DNA from 4 places in the Ectothiorhodospira sp. PHS-1 genome. Region 2 is predicted to be linked to each of the others. Evidence: predicted binding sites of a transcription regulator. Region 2 holds the regulator's gene; each other region holds the start of a gene.
The links. Region 2 encodes sigma-54, which starts transcription at its own class of promoters, with help from an activator protein. Its sites were predicted from a motif close to TGGCANGNTNCNTGCTT; they were not measured.
Positions count from the first base shown of each region.

Region 1: the regulator sigma-54 is predicted to act here: its motif matches at 1,530-1,546, upstream of ECTPHS_RS04085 (TorF family putative porin).
Region 3: the regulator sigma-54 is predicted to act here: its motif matches at 1,498-1,514, upstream of fliL (flagellar basal body-associated protein FliL).
Region 4: the regulator sigma-54 is predicted to act here: its motif matches at 1,734-1,750, upstream of rsxA (electron transport complex subunit RsxA).

Region 1 is NZ_AGBG01000006.1:78,352-81,557, forward strand. It holds gene ECTPHS_RS04075 (ammonium transporter) at 1-331, opposite strand, end outside; gene glnK (P-II family nitrogen regulator) at 368-706, opposite strand; gene ECTPHS_RS04085 (TorF family putative porin) at 778-1,470, opposite strand; gene ECTPHS_RS04090 (accessory factor UbiK family protein) at 1,735-2,019, shown strand; gene ECTPHS_RS04095 (cytochrome b/b6 domain-containing protein) at 2,080-2,682, opposite strand; gene ECTPHS_RS04100 (tetrathionate reductase family octaheme c-type cytochrome) at 2,679-3,206, opposite strand, start outside.
Region 2 is NZ_AGBG01000003.1:19,183-22,388, reverse strand. It holds gene lptA (lipopolysaccharide transport periplasmic protein LptA) at 1-294, shown strand, start outside; gene lptB (LPS export ABC transporter ATP-binding protein) at 291-1,016, shown strand; gene ECTPHS_RS01655 (RNA polymerase factor sigma-54) at 1,183-2,700, shown strand; gene hpf (ribosome hibernation-promoting factor, HPF/YfiA family) at 2,755-3,078, shown strand; gene ECTPHS_RS01645 (PTS sugar transporter subunit IIA) at 3,086-3,206, shown strand, end outside.
Region 3 is NZ_AGBG01000007.1:71,794-74,999, forward strand. It holds gene fliM (flagellar motor switch protein FliM) at 1-959, opposite strand, end outside; gene fliL (flagellar basal body-associated protein FliL) at 969-1,466, opposite strand; gene ECTPHS_RS13905 (flagellar hook-length control protein FliK) at 1,753-2,898, opposite strand; gene fliJ (flagellar export protein FliJ) at 2,969-3,206, opposite strand, start outside.
Region 4 is NZ_AGBG01000027.1:34,430-37,635, forward strand. It holds gene nifL (nitrogen fixation negative regulator NifL) at 1-1,494, opposite strand, end outside; gene rsxA (electron transport complex subunit RsxA) at 1,783-2,364, shown strand; gene ECTPHS_RS11125 (RnfABCDGE type electron transport complex subunit B) at 2,386-2,925, shown strand; partial or broken gene rsxC (electron transport complex subunit RsxC) at 2,949-3,206, shown strand, end outside.

The DNA.
Region 1 (3,206 bases), on a different contig from region 2:
AGTCCGACAGGTTGGAGTAGTAGATCTCCCCGTCGCTCAGCAGCACCTCTTCGACGGAGTTGTCCACGCTGCTCAGGATCGGCATGAAGCTCGGGATGAGGGAATTGAAGCCGTCCCCGTACATGATGTTGTAGCCGATCAGCATGTACATGATACAGGCGATGGAGTACAGCGCGATGTTCTTGGTGAGAATCTCCACGGTGCTCTTGGAGCGGACCAGGCCCGCCTCCAGCATCGTGAACCCTGCGGCCATCCACATGACCAGCGCGCCGGATACGAGGAAATAGAACGTATCCAGGGCGTATGCGATTTCTATGACTTGGCTTTCCACGGTATGTCCCCCGCCGACATTGATCGGCTTATGGTTTTACAGTGCGTCGGAACCGGTCTCTCCGGTACGGATGCGGATGGCCTGCTCCAGCGGGAAGACGAAGATCTTGCCGTCCCCGATCTTGCCCGTGTTGGCCGACTTGCTGATGGCCTCGATGACCTGGTCCACCAGGGCATTGTCCACGGCCACTTCCAGCTTGACCTTGGGCAGGAAGTCCACCACGTACTCGGCCCCCCGATACAGTTCCGTATGACCCTTCTGACGCCCGAAGCCCTTGACCTCCGTGACGGTGATGCCCTGCACCCCGATCTCGGAAAGCGCCTCGCGCACGTCGTCCAGCTTGAACGGCTTGATGATGGCAGTGACTAGTTTCATGTCGGGTGCTCCCGGGAAACGGCCCGCGTCCGGCGGACCGTGTCCTGATGTGATTGAGAGGTTCCTGGTTCTCAGAAGCTCATGACGAAGGAGACGTTGAAGCGCGGATCGTCATCCTCGTCGGTATCGTTCTGGGTGTAGGCGAAGGTGAAGTCACCCATGGAGGTGGCCTTGGTGAGGTAGAGGGACCACCAGGTGTAGTCTTCCCCATCGCTATAATCCCAGTCCACGTAACCGATGGTGGCGCCCAGGGCAATGTCCGGGGTTGCATCGAAGCTGTAACCGATCTCGTAAGCGAGAGAGCTTTCCACATCACTGTCGTCGGCATTGGTCACATAGTTGATCATGCCGTACAGCCCCATGAAGTCCAGGGCGCCGTAGATTTCACCAAAATTGGCATCGTCGGCGCTTTCGGCACCCGGATAGGCGTAGTAGATATAACCCACATCAAAGCCCACACCGGAAGCGCCCACTTCGCCGGTGACACCAAAATAGACGTCCACTTCATAGCCGCCCCGGTCCTCGGAGCCATCCAGGCTGGAAGTCCAGGTGCCGATGTAGAAGCCACCCTCATGTTCAAAATCAATACCACCCTGAACAGCGGCCCGGTCATCACTTTCGCTCACGCCCCGGAACAGGTAGTTGCTGGTGAAGCCGATATTGGCGCTAAGCTCCGCGGAAGCCGTGGACGTCACCAGCCCACCGGCCAGCAGGGCGGCGGTCACGGCGCTGGTGATGGCGGCCTTCTTGAACGTGCTGTGCATGTGTCGATCTCCTGAGCAAGGGTTTTTGCTGTGGTTGAAAAACTGCTTCAACGGAGCATTAGCAGGGAGCATGCCAGTTTTTTTTATCAGCCATTTCAATGGATTGGCCACATACCGCAGAAAACAGTCCCGGCAGGCGCGCCGTTTTGGGCAAATGCACCCCATGAGCGCACCAAAATGGGGCGCCCACCCAGCACTCGCCCATCCCCTACCGGGACGACTAGAATAGGGTTCAATACACAAAAGACCACGGAGGAAACGGCCATGATCGACAGCAAGAGCCTGGATGAGATGGCACGCAAGCTGAGCAGCATGATGCCCGAGTCGGTGCAGCACGTTCAGGCGGATATCGAGAAGAACCTAAAGGCGAGCCTGTCCGGTGCCCTGCAGCGGATGGATCTGGTGACCCGGGAGGAATTCGAGGTGCAGGCCGCCCTGCTGGAGCGCACCCGCGAGCGCCTCTCCGCCATGGAGGCCAGGGTCAAGGCCCTGGAGAAGGAATTCCTGGTCCCCCGCACCCGGGGGGACGACACCGTGGGCGAGGTGTAGCGGCGGCGTTTTCCCCTCCCCCCAACCCCTCTCCCCCAGGGGGAGAGGGGAACCCACCACTCATTTACGCTCCTCCTGATACCCGGTCACCATGGACTTGAGATAGGCATACCAGGGATGACCGGTGGTGGAGGCCATGTAGATGTGGCCGATCAGGAACACCATCAGGGCGAAGGTGGCCGCCACGTGGGCGTAGGCCACCCAGGCCAGGGGCAACAGATCGCCCATGAAGGTTCCCTTCCAGGCGGCATAGGTCAGCAGCAGCAGACCGGATACCCACAACGCCGGTGCAATCGCCGCCTTGAAACCGAAATAGGCCAGTCGCTGCAGCGGATTATGCTTGCTGGACGGTGACGTCACGAAGGGCTTGGCTTCGCCGGAGAAGATCCCGTGGGCGTAGTACAGCATCACCGCCGGCAAGCCCCGGTGGGTGGGCACATACTGGCGCCACTCCCCCGTCACCACATGCCAGAAGATGGCAAAGGCCCACAGACCGATCAGACTCAGGGCCATGACGATATGGACCTTGAGGGCCGTGTCATAGGCCATCAGGCCATGACTGCCGTGCAGTGCCAGCCCGGTGAACAACAGGCCGAAGATCAGGATCGTCTGCGCCCAGTGCCAGAAACGCTCGAACAGCGTGAAGATGCGTACCTTGCTCATGCAGCCCCCCTCATCCGGCGACGGTGGATCAGATAGCGTCCCAGGCCGTGAGCCACCACCGACAGCAGGGTCAGCCATACCGCGAGCCAGCCGAAGGGCTCCCAGGGATGCCGGTCACGGCCGGGGATATAGACCCCCGGCAGATCCGCCAGCCGACCGTCCACGCTGTGGCAGGATTCACAACTCAGGGCATCTTCCCTGGGCGCCACCATGTGATTGACCGGCCAGTACATGCGGGTGTCCACAAATCCGTACTCGCCGCTGAAACCGGCCTCGGTCTGGCCCGTGCGGCGGGCGGTGGCCATGCCCGATGCCAACGCCGCATCCCAGTCGTAACCCCGCCAGAAGGCGTTTTCGTCCCGTCCGAACAGGTGCGCCACCAACAGGGTGTTGTAGTGGGTATCGTAGGGTTGACGCCCCGCCATGATCTTGAAAGGCCAGATTCGGGCGCCGGGCTGCCCCGGTTCCCCCAGGGGCCGGTTCACGGGCACCGGCACGGCGGGATCAATGGGATCCCCCAACAG
Region 2 (3,206 bases):
GTGCTGGAACGCATGACCGCGGAGGGTCAACCGGCCACCCTGAACACACTGGATCCACAGGGGCGGGAAGTCCGGGCCGAAGCCGCGCGGATGGAGTTCCTCCCCAACGAGCAACGCATGGAGCTGAGCGGCAATGCCCGCGTGCGACAGGGCACGGACGAGTTCCGGGGCAGCCGCATCACCTATGACCTGCGCACGGCCACGCTGGAGGCCCGCACCGGGGACACCGGCCGTGTCGAGGCCATCTTCACGCCCAGGGAACAGCCTCCCGCCCCTGTCGAGGGGACGCCATGAGTCGTCTGCAGACCCACGACCTGGTCAAGCAGTACCGCGCCCGCAAGCCGGTGGACGGTGTATCACTGCAGGTGAACAGCGGTGAGGTCGTGGGCCTGCTGGGTCCCAACGGCGCCGGCAAGACCACCTGTTTTTACATGATCGTCGGTCTCATCCCCTGCGACGGCGGGCGCATCGAACTGGACGGCAGGGATATCACCCCCCTGCCCATGCATGCCCGCGCCCAGTTGGGCATCGGCTATCTGCCCCAGGAGGCCTCGGTTTTTCGCAAGTTGTCGGTGGAAGACAACCTGCTTGCCGTGCTGGAAACACGCCGCGACCTCAGCCGCGGCCAGCGCCATGAGCACATGGAATCCCTGCTGGAAGAGTTTCAGATCATGCATATCCGCGAGAGCCTGGGCATCAGCCTCTCGGGGGGTGAGCGGCGGCGGGTGGAAATCGCCCGCGCCCTGGCCACCGAACCGGCCTTCATCCTGCTTGATGAGCCCTTTGCCGGGGTAGACCCCATCTCCGTGATCGAAATTCAGCGCATCATCACCCATCTGGTCTCCCGGAATATCGGGGTACTGATCACCGATCACAACGTCCGTGAAACCCTGGGCATCTGCAATCGCGCCTATATCCTGAGCGACGGACACCTGATCAGCGAGGGGCCGCCGGAAGTGGTGCTGGCAGACCCCCAGGTCAGGCGGGTCTACCTGGGCGATCATTTCCGACTATGAAGGTAGAGTTTTTGAGCCAACGCATGGTTTCCCCACACTGGGTCACATTTTTCGTGCCAGGACGTATAATCCGGATGACAGACCCGGCACATGACGGCAAGGCACCGTCAGTACTGCCCGGACCCTTCAACTCCTGCCTGACGACTCCGGTGGCACGCCACATCCTATGCTGAAACCTTCTGTCCAGCTCCGTCTCGGCCAGAGCCTTACCATGACACCGCAGCTGCAGCAGGCCATCCGGCTGCTGCAGCTGTCCACATTGGAGCTCCAGGCCCAGATCCAGGAAACGCTGGAGACCAACCCGATGCTGGAAGCCCTGGAAGGCGCGGATGCCGACCTGGATACCGGCATGGATGAAGCCACCCAACCTGAAGGCATGGCCCCCGGCGCCGATAGCGCCGACAAGGATGCGGAGAGCCGGGAATTCGACGAGCCCGCCGAACGGGACAACACCAGCGAATCCGCGGAAACCATTCCCGAGGAACTGCCCGTGGACAGCAACTGGGAAGACCTCTACGACATGCCGACCGCCGGCGGCGGCCAGATGGACAACGACGGTCGCGACCTGTTCGAGAATCAGAGTGCACCCGGCGAAGACCTGCGTGACCACCTGCTTTGGCAGATCAACCTGTCGCCCCTGAGCGAGCGGGACCAGGTCATCGCCATGACCATCATCGATGCCATCAACGATGACGGCTACCTGGCCGAACCCATCGAGCAGATCCACGCCGGCCTGGCCCAGGATCAGGAGATGGAACTGGAGCTGGATGAGGTGGAAGCCGTGTTGCGCATGGTCCAGCACCTGGATCCCGTGGGCGTGGGTGCACGGGATCTTGCCGAGTGCCTGTTGCTGCAACTGGAGCAGTTCGCGCCGGAGACGCCCTGGCTGGCCGAGGCCAGAACCCTGGTGCGTGATCACCTGGAAGCCCTGGGCACCCGCGACTTCAAGGGGGTCCAGCGCCGACTGGGGCTGGCTGACGGCGAATTGCAGGTGGTGATCTCGCTGATCCAGAGCCTGAATCCCCGCCCGGGCACCCTGATCAGTTCCAGCGCACCGGAATACATCATTCCCGATGTCTTCGTGCGCAAGCGCGAGGGATTCTGGCAGGTGGAACTGAATCCGGAAGTCGCGCCCCGGTTGCGGGTCAACCCACTTTATGCCAGCTTTGTGCGACGGGCCGATTCCAGCCAGGACAATATCTACCTGCGCAATAGCCTGCAGGAGGCCCGCTGGTTCATCAAAAGCCTGCAAAGCCGCAACGAGACCCTGCTGCGTGTGGGCACCGCCATCGTGGAACATCAGCGCGCCTTTCTGGAACACGGTGACGAAGCCATGAAACCCCTGGTGCTGCGGGATATCGCCGAGCAACTGGAGATGCACGAATCCACCATCTCCCGCGTCACCACCCAGAAGTACATGCACACCCCGAGAGGGATTTACGAATTCAAGTATTTCTTCTCCAGCCACGTGGGGACGTCCGACGGCGGTGAGTGCTCCGCCACGGCCATCCGTGCCATGATTCGCAAACTGATTGCCGAAGAACCCCAGGGCAAGCCCCTGAGTGACAGCAAGATTGCCCAGATCCTGGTGGACCGGGGCATCCAGGTAGCGAGGCGCACCGTTGCCAAGTATCGCGAGGCCATGGCGATCCCGCCATCCAACGAACGCAAGCGCCTCGTCTGAATCCACAACCAGGCCTCAGCTTCACTTTCACATTTCAAACCAAGGAGTCACCTCATGCAGATCAACCTCACCGGTCACCACGTGGACCTGACCGACGCCCTGCGCGACTATGTCAATGACAAGTTCCAGCGCCTGGAGCGCCATTTCGACAACGTCATCGACGTACATGTGGTCCTGACCGTGGAGAAACTGCAGCAGAAGGCGGAAGCCAACATGCTGGTCAGCGGCAACACCATCTTTGCCGACGCCAGCCATGCCGACATGTACGCAGCCATTGACGCCCTGGTCGACAAACTGGACCGTCAGGTGGTCAAGCACAAGGAGAAGCTCAAGGACCATCACCGCGCCGAAGGCTCCCACCGTAACCACATCGGGTGAGATATCCATGAACATCGGTGATCTTCTCGCTTCGGAGCGCGTCTGCTGTCTGCCGGACGTCAGCAGCAAGAAACGTGCTCTGGAGATGCTGGGTGACATGCTTTCGAGCCACCTGCCCAGGCTGACCC
Region 3 (3,206 bases), on a different contig from region 2:
CCGGTAATCTTGATGGCATTAAAACCGTCCGACGTGCCGAAACGCCCGCGAAACACGGGGATGCCCTCGGCCCGGACCGTGACTTCCTCGGGGATGTCCACCGGAATGATGTCACCGGGCTTGAGGTTGATCATTTCGGCCACGGTAAGATCGGTCTCGGTCAGCTTGGCGGTGAGTTCCACCTGCACCATCTTGAGTTCCTCGCGCAGGGCCTTGACCCAATGGTCATCCACGTCCGCCCGATCGCTCTGCAACCCCGTGTCCAGCTGTTCACGGATGGGCTCGATCATGGAATACGGCATGGTCACGTGCATTTCACCGCCACCACCGTCCAGTTCCACATGGAAGGAGCAGACCACCACCACCTCGGTGGGGCTGACGATATTGGCGAACTGGGGATTGACCTCTGAGCGGTTATATTCAAAGTCCAGTTCCATCACCGGTGCCCAGGCCTTTTTCAGATCCGTGAAGGACTGGTCCAGCAACATGCGGATCACCCGCAGTTCCGTCGGCGTGAACTCCCGCCCTTCGATCTTGGCGTGATAGCGGCCATCCCCGCCGAAGAAATTGTCCACCAGGATGAATACCAGCTTGGGATCAAGCACGAACAGGGCGGTACCCCGCAGCGGCCGGACCCGGACCATGTTGAGGCTGGTGGGTACATACAGGGAGTGAACGTATTCCCCGAACTTCATCATCTTGACCCCGCCCACGGAAATCTCCGCCGAACGGCGCAGGAGTTCGAACAGCCCGATGCGCATGTAACGGGCAAAGCGCTCGTTGATCATCTCCAGGGTAGGCATGCGCCCCCGGACGATGCGGTCCTGGGTGGTCAGATCGTACTGTCTGGCCACACCATCGTGAGCGAGCAGCTGGTCTTCGGTTTCCACCGCACCGCTGTCCACCCCGTGCAGCAGGGCATCAATCTCGTCCTGGGAAAGAAGATCACTGGTGGCCATCACTCTGCCTCACTGCATCACAAGACTGTTGAAGTACACCGCTTCCACCTGGGTGCGTTCTCCCCGCGTGCCCAGCACGTTGATCACTTCCTCCAGCACTTCGGCGCGAACCTGTTCCTTGCCTGCCTCGGTGATCAGATCGTCATAGATCTTGTTGCCGATGAGGATCATCAGGTTATTGCGGATGACCGGCATGTGACGGTTCACCCCGTCCAGCACAGCCTGATCCCGCGCCATGACCACGATGCCCACCTGCACGAAGCGGATCCGGCCCGAACCCTGGAAATTCACCACCAGTGGAGGGTCCAGGGGCAGATAGATGGCGGGTCGCACCGGCTCTGGACGCTCCTGCCCCGGCTCACCGCCGCTCAGCAGGAACCAGGCAATCCCGCCACCGGCCCCGGCGGCCACCAGGGTGACCAAAAGGATGATCAATATCAGTTTCAGCATGCCACCCTTGCCCTTTGTGGGCTTGGGGGCGGCGGTTTTTTCAGGTTTTTTGGCCATGACTGCCGGGGCCTCCGTTTTTCATGGTAATAAGCAACACCTGTGCCATATGGTTTTAAAAAATAAATAACAAAAAAATCAGCAACTTGAAAACAGAAAGGGTCCGAGCGTGACAAAATATTGACGAACGGACACGACCGTAGGACGACGGGCCGACACAGCCCGCCGGAAAGGCGAAGGTGTACAGGAAGGGAATTATACGGCGGCTGAACAGGAGACGCCGCCCTGGAGAGGGGCGGCAGCGACGAAGACAACCTCCGCGGCCGGCAGAGACCGGGAAAGGGAATCAGGCATAGGCATCCAGAAGGCCGCTACCGTTTGGATCGGCGGCGGCCGCAGTCTCATCGCCGGCGACACGCGGATCGACACCGTCGGGATCATCCGGACGCAATCCGGCCTCGTCCCGAGCCATCTCGTCCTGTCCGCCGGCCTCGCGGCCGGAAACATCCACATCACCCAGCTGCACGCCGCTGTCGGCAAACATCTCCCGCAGCCTGGGCATGGCGGCATCCAGTGCCTCGCGGGCCTGGGGATGATGGGCCAGGAACTGAATATTGGCACGATCACCCTCCATGGTGATGCGCACCTCCAGCGGCCCCAGGTGGGGTGGGCTCAACCTCAGCTCCGCCCCCTGCATGTTCTGGTTCACCATCCACAGGACCCGGCTGCCCACCGCCTGCCCCCAGTTGGGGCGTGACATCGGCACGTCCACATCCAGGGCACGCAGGAGGAGGGGCTGCGTCGGGGAATGGGGCTGGGCCTGACCGGCAGGCAATATCTCGGCACTGGTCGGCGCCAGGGGGGCGACCACGTCTCGCCCGCCCTCCCCGCCCAGCCGGGCCACCAGGGCATGCAACGCCTGAGGCATGATCGGGCTCCCGTCCTGTTGTGCCGCTCCCGCGCCCTGCTGCCCGTGCAACACCTGGGTCAACTCACCCGGTCTTCCAGCAGCCCCTGAATCCCCCGCGTCCTGCTGCCCGTGCAACACCTGGGTCAACGCCGCCGTCAGCGCGGTGAGCCCGCCCCCTTCCGGGTGACGATCTCCCCCGGGATTGAAGGATTCCCCGGCAATCCCCGGCAATCCCCGGCCTGTCTCGGCCAGTTGCTGCCATGCCGCCAGCAGGGAGGCCAATGCGGTATCGCTCCCCTCCCGCCGCAGATCTTCCAGGGTGACGCCGGCCTCATCCATAAGCTGGGCCAGCCATTCTGGAGGCAGGGTCATCACCGTCGAATCCAACTCCAGCAAGGCATCCAGGTCAACGGACTGCATCGAGTCGGGATGGCCGCCCGTCAGCTGTTGCAACTGTCCCAGCAGGCTCAGCTGAAAGTCGTCGCCGCCCTCCCCGGTCAGGGCAGCGACAGGACTGCGCGAATCCCCCCCCAGGGCAGGCAGGGCGTTCAGTGCAGAAAAGGGCATGAATGACATGTTCATGGCCAGACCCTCGACAGTATCAGGTGAGTCCCGAAATGATGATAAACGGTTGCAATATACGGGCCAGGAATCACTCGATGTCATGTCGCCGGCGACCGTTACGGTCGTCCTGCTCCGCCTGTTCCCGTCGGTCCTGCGCCCTGCGCTCTTCGTGCTGGAACTGTTCGACCACGCGATTGAGGGCCTCGGTCTTGCCCCGGGCCTCCACCCAACGCCCACGGCTCATTTCCAGTTCGCGCCGAGCGGCGGTCACCAGCCTCGCCTGCTGTTCGATCGCTTCATTGAGACGGTGCAGAAACAGGCGGTAG
Region 4 (3,206 bases), on a different contig from region 2:
GATCAGGCCGGCATGCTGGTTCACCACTTCCTGAACCATGGGCAGACCCATCCCGGCACGCCCGGAACGGCCCTTGGTGCTGACGAAGGGCTCGAATACCCGCAGTCGCAGATGCTCGGGAATGCCCGGGCCGGAATCCTGGATGCTCACATGCACCGCATCCCCCCGGGACTCGGTGAGGATACGGATCTCCCGGCGGCCGTCGGTGGCGCCGTCCAGGGCATCCAGGGCGTTGTCCACCAGTTGCTTGAACATGCCCCGCAGCCGCCCCTCCCGGCCCAGCACATTGGGCAATACCGGCGCCGGTTGCCAGTCCACCACCACCCCGGAGGCCAGCAGGCGCCGGGTGGAAAGCCCCAGCACCTCCCGCAGGAGGGCATTGATGTTGACTGGAATCACGGGCTCATCCCGCTCCTCGGGCATGGAGTCCTCCAGGGTCTGCAGGGCCCGGCGACCGGCGGCCAGGGCCTCCTGCAACACGTTCAGCAAGGGATCGGCGCCGCCCTCCCCCTGACGCCGACGCTCCAGCAGCTGGGTGGCGGCGGCGATCATGTTCACCGGCCCCTGCATCTGGTAAATGGCACCGGCCAGGGTTTCGCGCATGCTCTCCACCAGTTCGCCCTCCGCAGTCAGGGCGCGCAAGGCATTCATGCGCATTTCTTCCTGCTGCCGCCGGATCTCGGTGACCTCCTTGGCCACCAGCACCAAGTAACTGGCCTTGCGCGCCTCGAAAAACGAATCCGCACTGGTATCACGCTCCTTGAACCAGGTGCCGGAGCAGGAAAACCAGCGGGGGGCCCGGCCGCCACCCGGATCAAACTGCACTTCCCGATCCACGAAGCCCTGCCCCGTGCTACGGGCGGTCTCGAAGGCATCGCCCATACTCTCGGCCAGGGCGGTGAGAAATTCCCGGACCGGCTCCCGCCCGCCCATGTCACCGGCCAGTTTCTTGTATTCCTGGTTGCCCAGCACCACCTGGCCAACCTCGTCCAGCAAGGCGATGGCCACCGGCTCCGCATCCACCACCGACTCGATCAGGGCCTTCTGGTTGCGCACCTGCTGCTCCAGCCGGTGCATCTCGGTCACATCCCGGTGCATACCCAGGTAATGGCTGAGCTGACCCTGACCATCCAGCACCGGGGCAATGCTCAATTCCGCCAGGTAGCGGCTGCCGTCCTTGCGGCGGTTGACCAGCACCCCGGACCAGGGTTTGAGCTGGCGCAACCGTCCCCAGAGGGTCTCGTAGACCAGACCTGGGGTATGGCGATCCGACAGGATGGATTCGTTGCGCCCCACCACCTCTGCCACACCGTAACCGGTCACCCGCTCAAAAGCCGGATTGGCATAGAGGATGTTGGCCCGGGTATCGGTGATGGAAATGGCCACCGAGGACTGCTCCACCGCTTCAAAGAACAGGCGTGCCGGCAACACCCCCTCCGGGGTCAGGATGGTATCGGCCAGGCCCGCGACGGCGGGTTGATCGGGTCGGCTCATGGAGGTGTGTCTCCCGGGTGAGTTGGGCTGGGTTCCTGATAAACACACTGCAACATCCAGGCCAATACAAAAGGTCCGGTCTTTCCCCGAGTGAGACAGCCATGCATTGTCGCCTTCCCGACAGAACCCACATCACCCGGCCCACGCTGTCACGATCCGCACAGAGCAATACGCACCAGCACGGTGCAATTCCCCACAAGACCCCTGGATTCATGCGCCTTCATCGTGCATGAGGCGGCTGGCACACAAGATGCAATTCCTTCGTCAACCGAACCGAAGGAACCGACCGTGACCGAGTTCATGCTGCTGCTGGTGGGCACCGCCCTGGTCAACAACGTGGTGCTGGTGCAATTTCTGGGGCTGTGCCCCTTCATGGGTGTCTCCAACAAGCTGGACACGGCCCTGAGCATGGGCCTGGCCACCACCTTCGTGCTCACTCTGGCGTCCGTGGCCGGCTGGCTGCTGGAGTATTTCGTGCTGGCGCCGCTGGATCTGGGCTTTCTGCGCATTCTGTCCTTCATCCTGGTGATCGCCGCCGTGGTGCAGTTCACCGAGATGGTCATCCGCAAGACCAGCGCCGCCCTCTATCAGGTGCTGGGGATCTTCCTGCCCCTGATCACCACCAACTGCGCGGTGCTGGGCGTGGCCCTGCTCAACGTGCAGGAGGGCCACGGCTTTTTGCAGAGCGTGACCTTCGGCCTGGGCGCGGCCCTGGGCTTCACTCTGGTGATGGTGATTTTTGCCGCCCTGCGGGAACGTCTGGCCATCAGCAACGTACCGGCCGCCTTTGCCGGTGCCCCCATTGGCTTCATCGTCGCCGGTCTGTTGTCCCTGGCCTTCATGGGATTCGCCGGACTCAACTTCGCCTGACCGCGACAGGAGGAATTTCCGATGGAACCATCCCTGCTTTCCGCGATTTTCATCCTCACCACCATGGGCCTGCTGCTGGGCTACGGTCTGGGCATGGCCGCCAAATACCTGCGGGTGGATAAGGACCCCCTGGTGGACGAGATCGAGGCCCTACTGCCCGGCACCAACTGCGGCCAGTGCGGCCTGCCCGGCTGCCCCAGTGCCGCTCAGGCCCTGGCGTCCCGAGAGGCACCCGTCACCCTCTGTCCGCCGGGCGGCAAGCTCCTGGCCCAGCAACTGGCCGATAAACTGGACATCACCGTGGACCTGTCCGCCATGGGCGAGGAAGTCCCCGCCTTCGCGGTGATCGATCCCGACCACTGCAACGGCTGCACCCGTTGCTACAAGGTCTGCGCCACCGACGCCATCATGGGCGCCAACCGGCAGATCCATACGGTCTTCACCGAAGCCTGCAACGGTTGCGGCAAATGCGTGGAGGTCTGCCCCACCCAGGGCCTGACCCTGGTGCCGGAAGCCCCGAGCCTGCGCCGCTGGCACTGGCCCAAACCCAAATCGGCCTGAAGGTGCTCCCCATGTTCTCTTTCATGCGCAAGCGGCCCGCCTTCCAGGGTGGCGTCCATCCCGATGATCGCAAGCAGGCCACCAGCGGACTGCCCATCGAACCCCTGCCCATGCCGGCCCGGCTCTACCTGCCGGTACAGCAGCATATCGGTGCCGCCGCACGCCCGGTGGTCAGCGCCGGAGATATCGTCCTCAAGGGCCGGATGATCGCCCGCGGCGACGGCGCCGTGTCGGCGGCCGTACATGCCCCCACCTCCGGACGGATCCTGGCAGTGGAACCC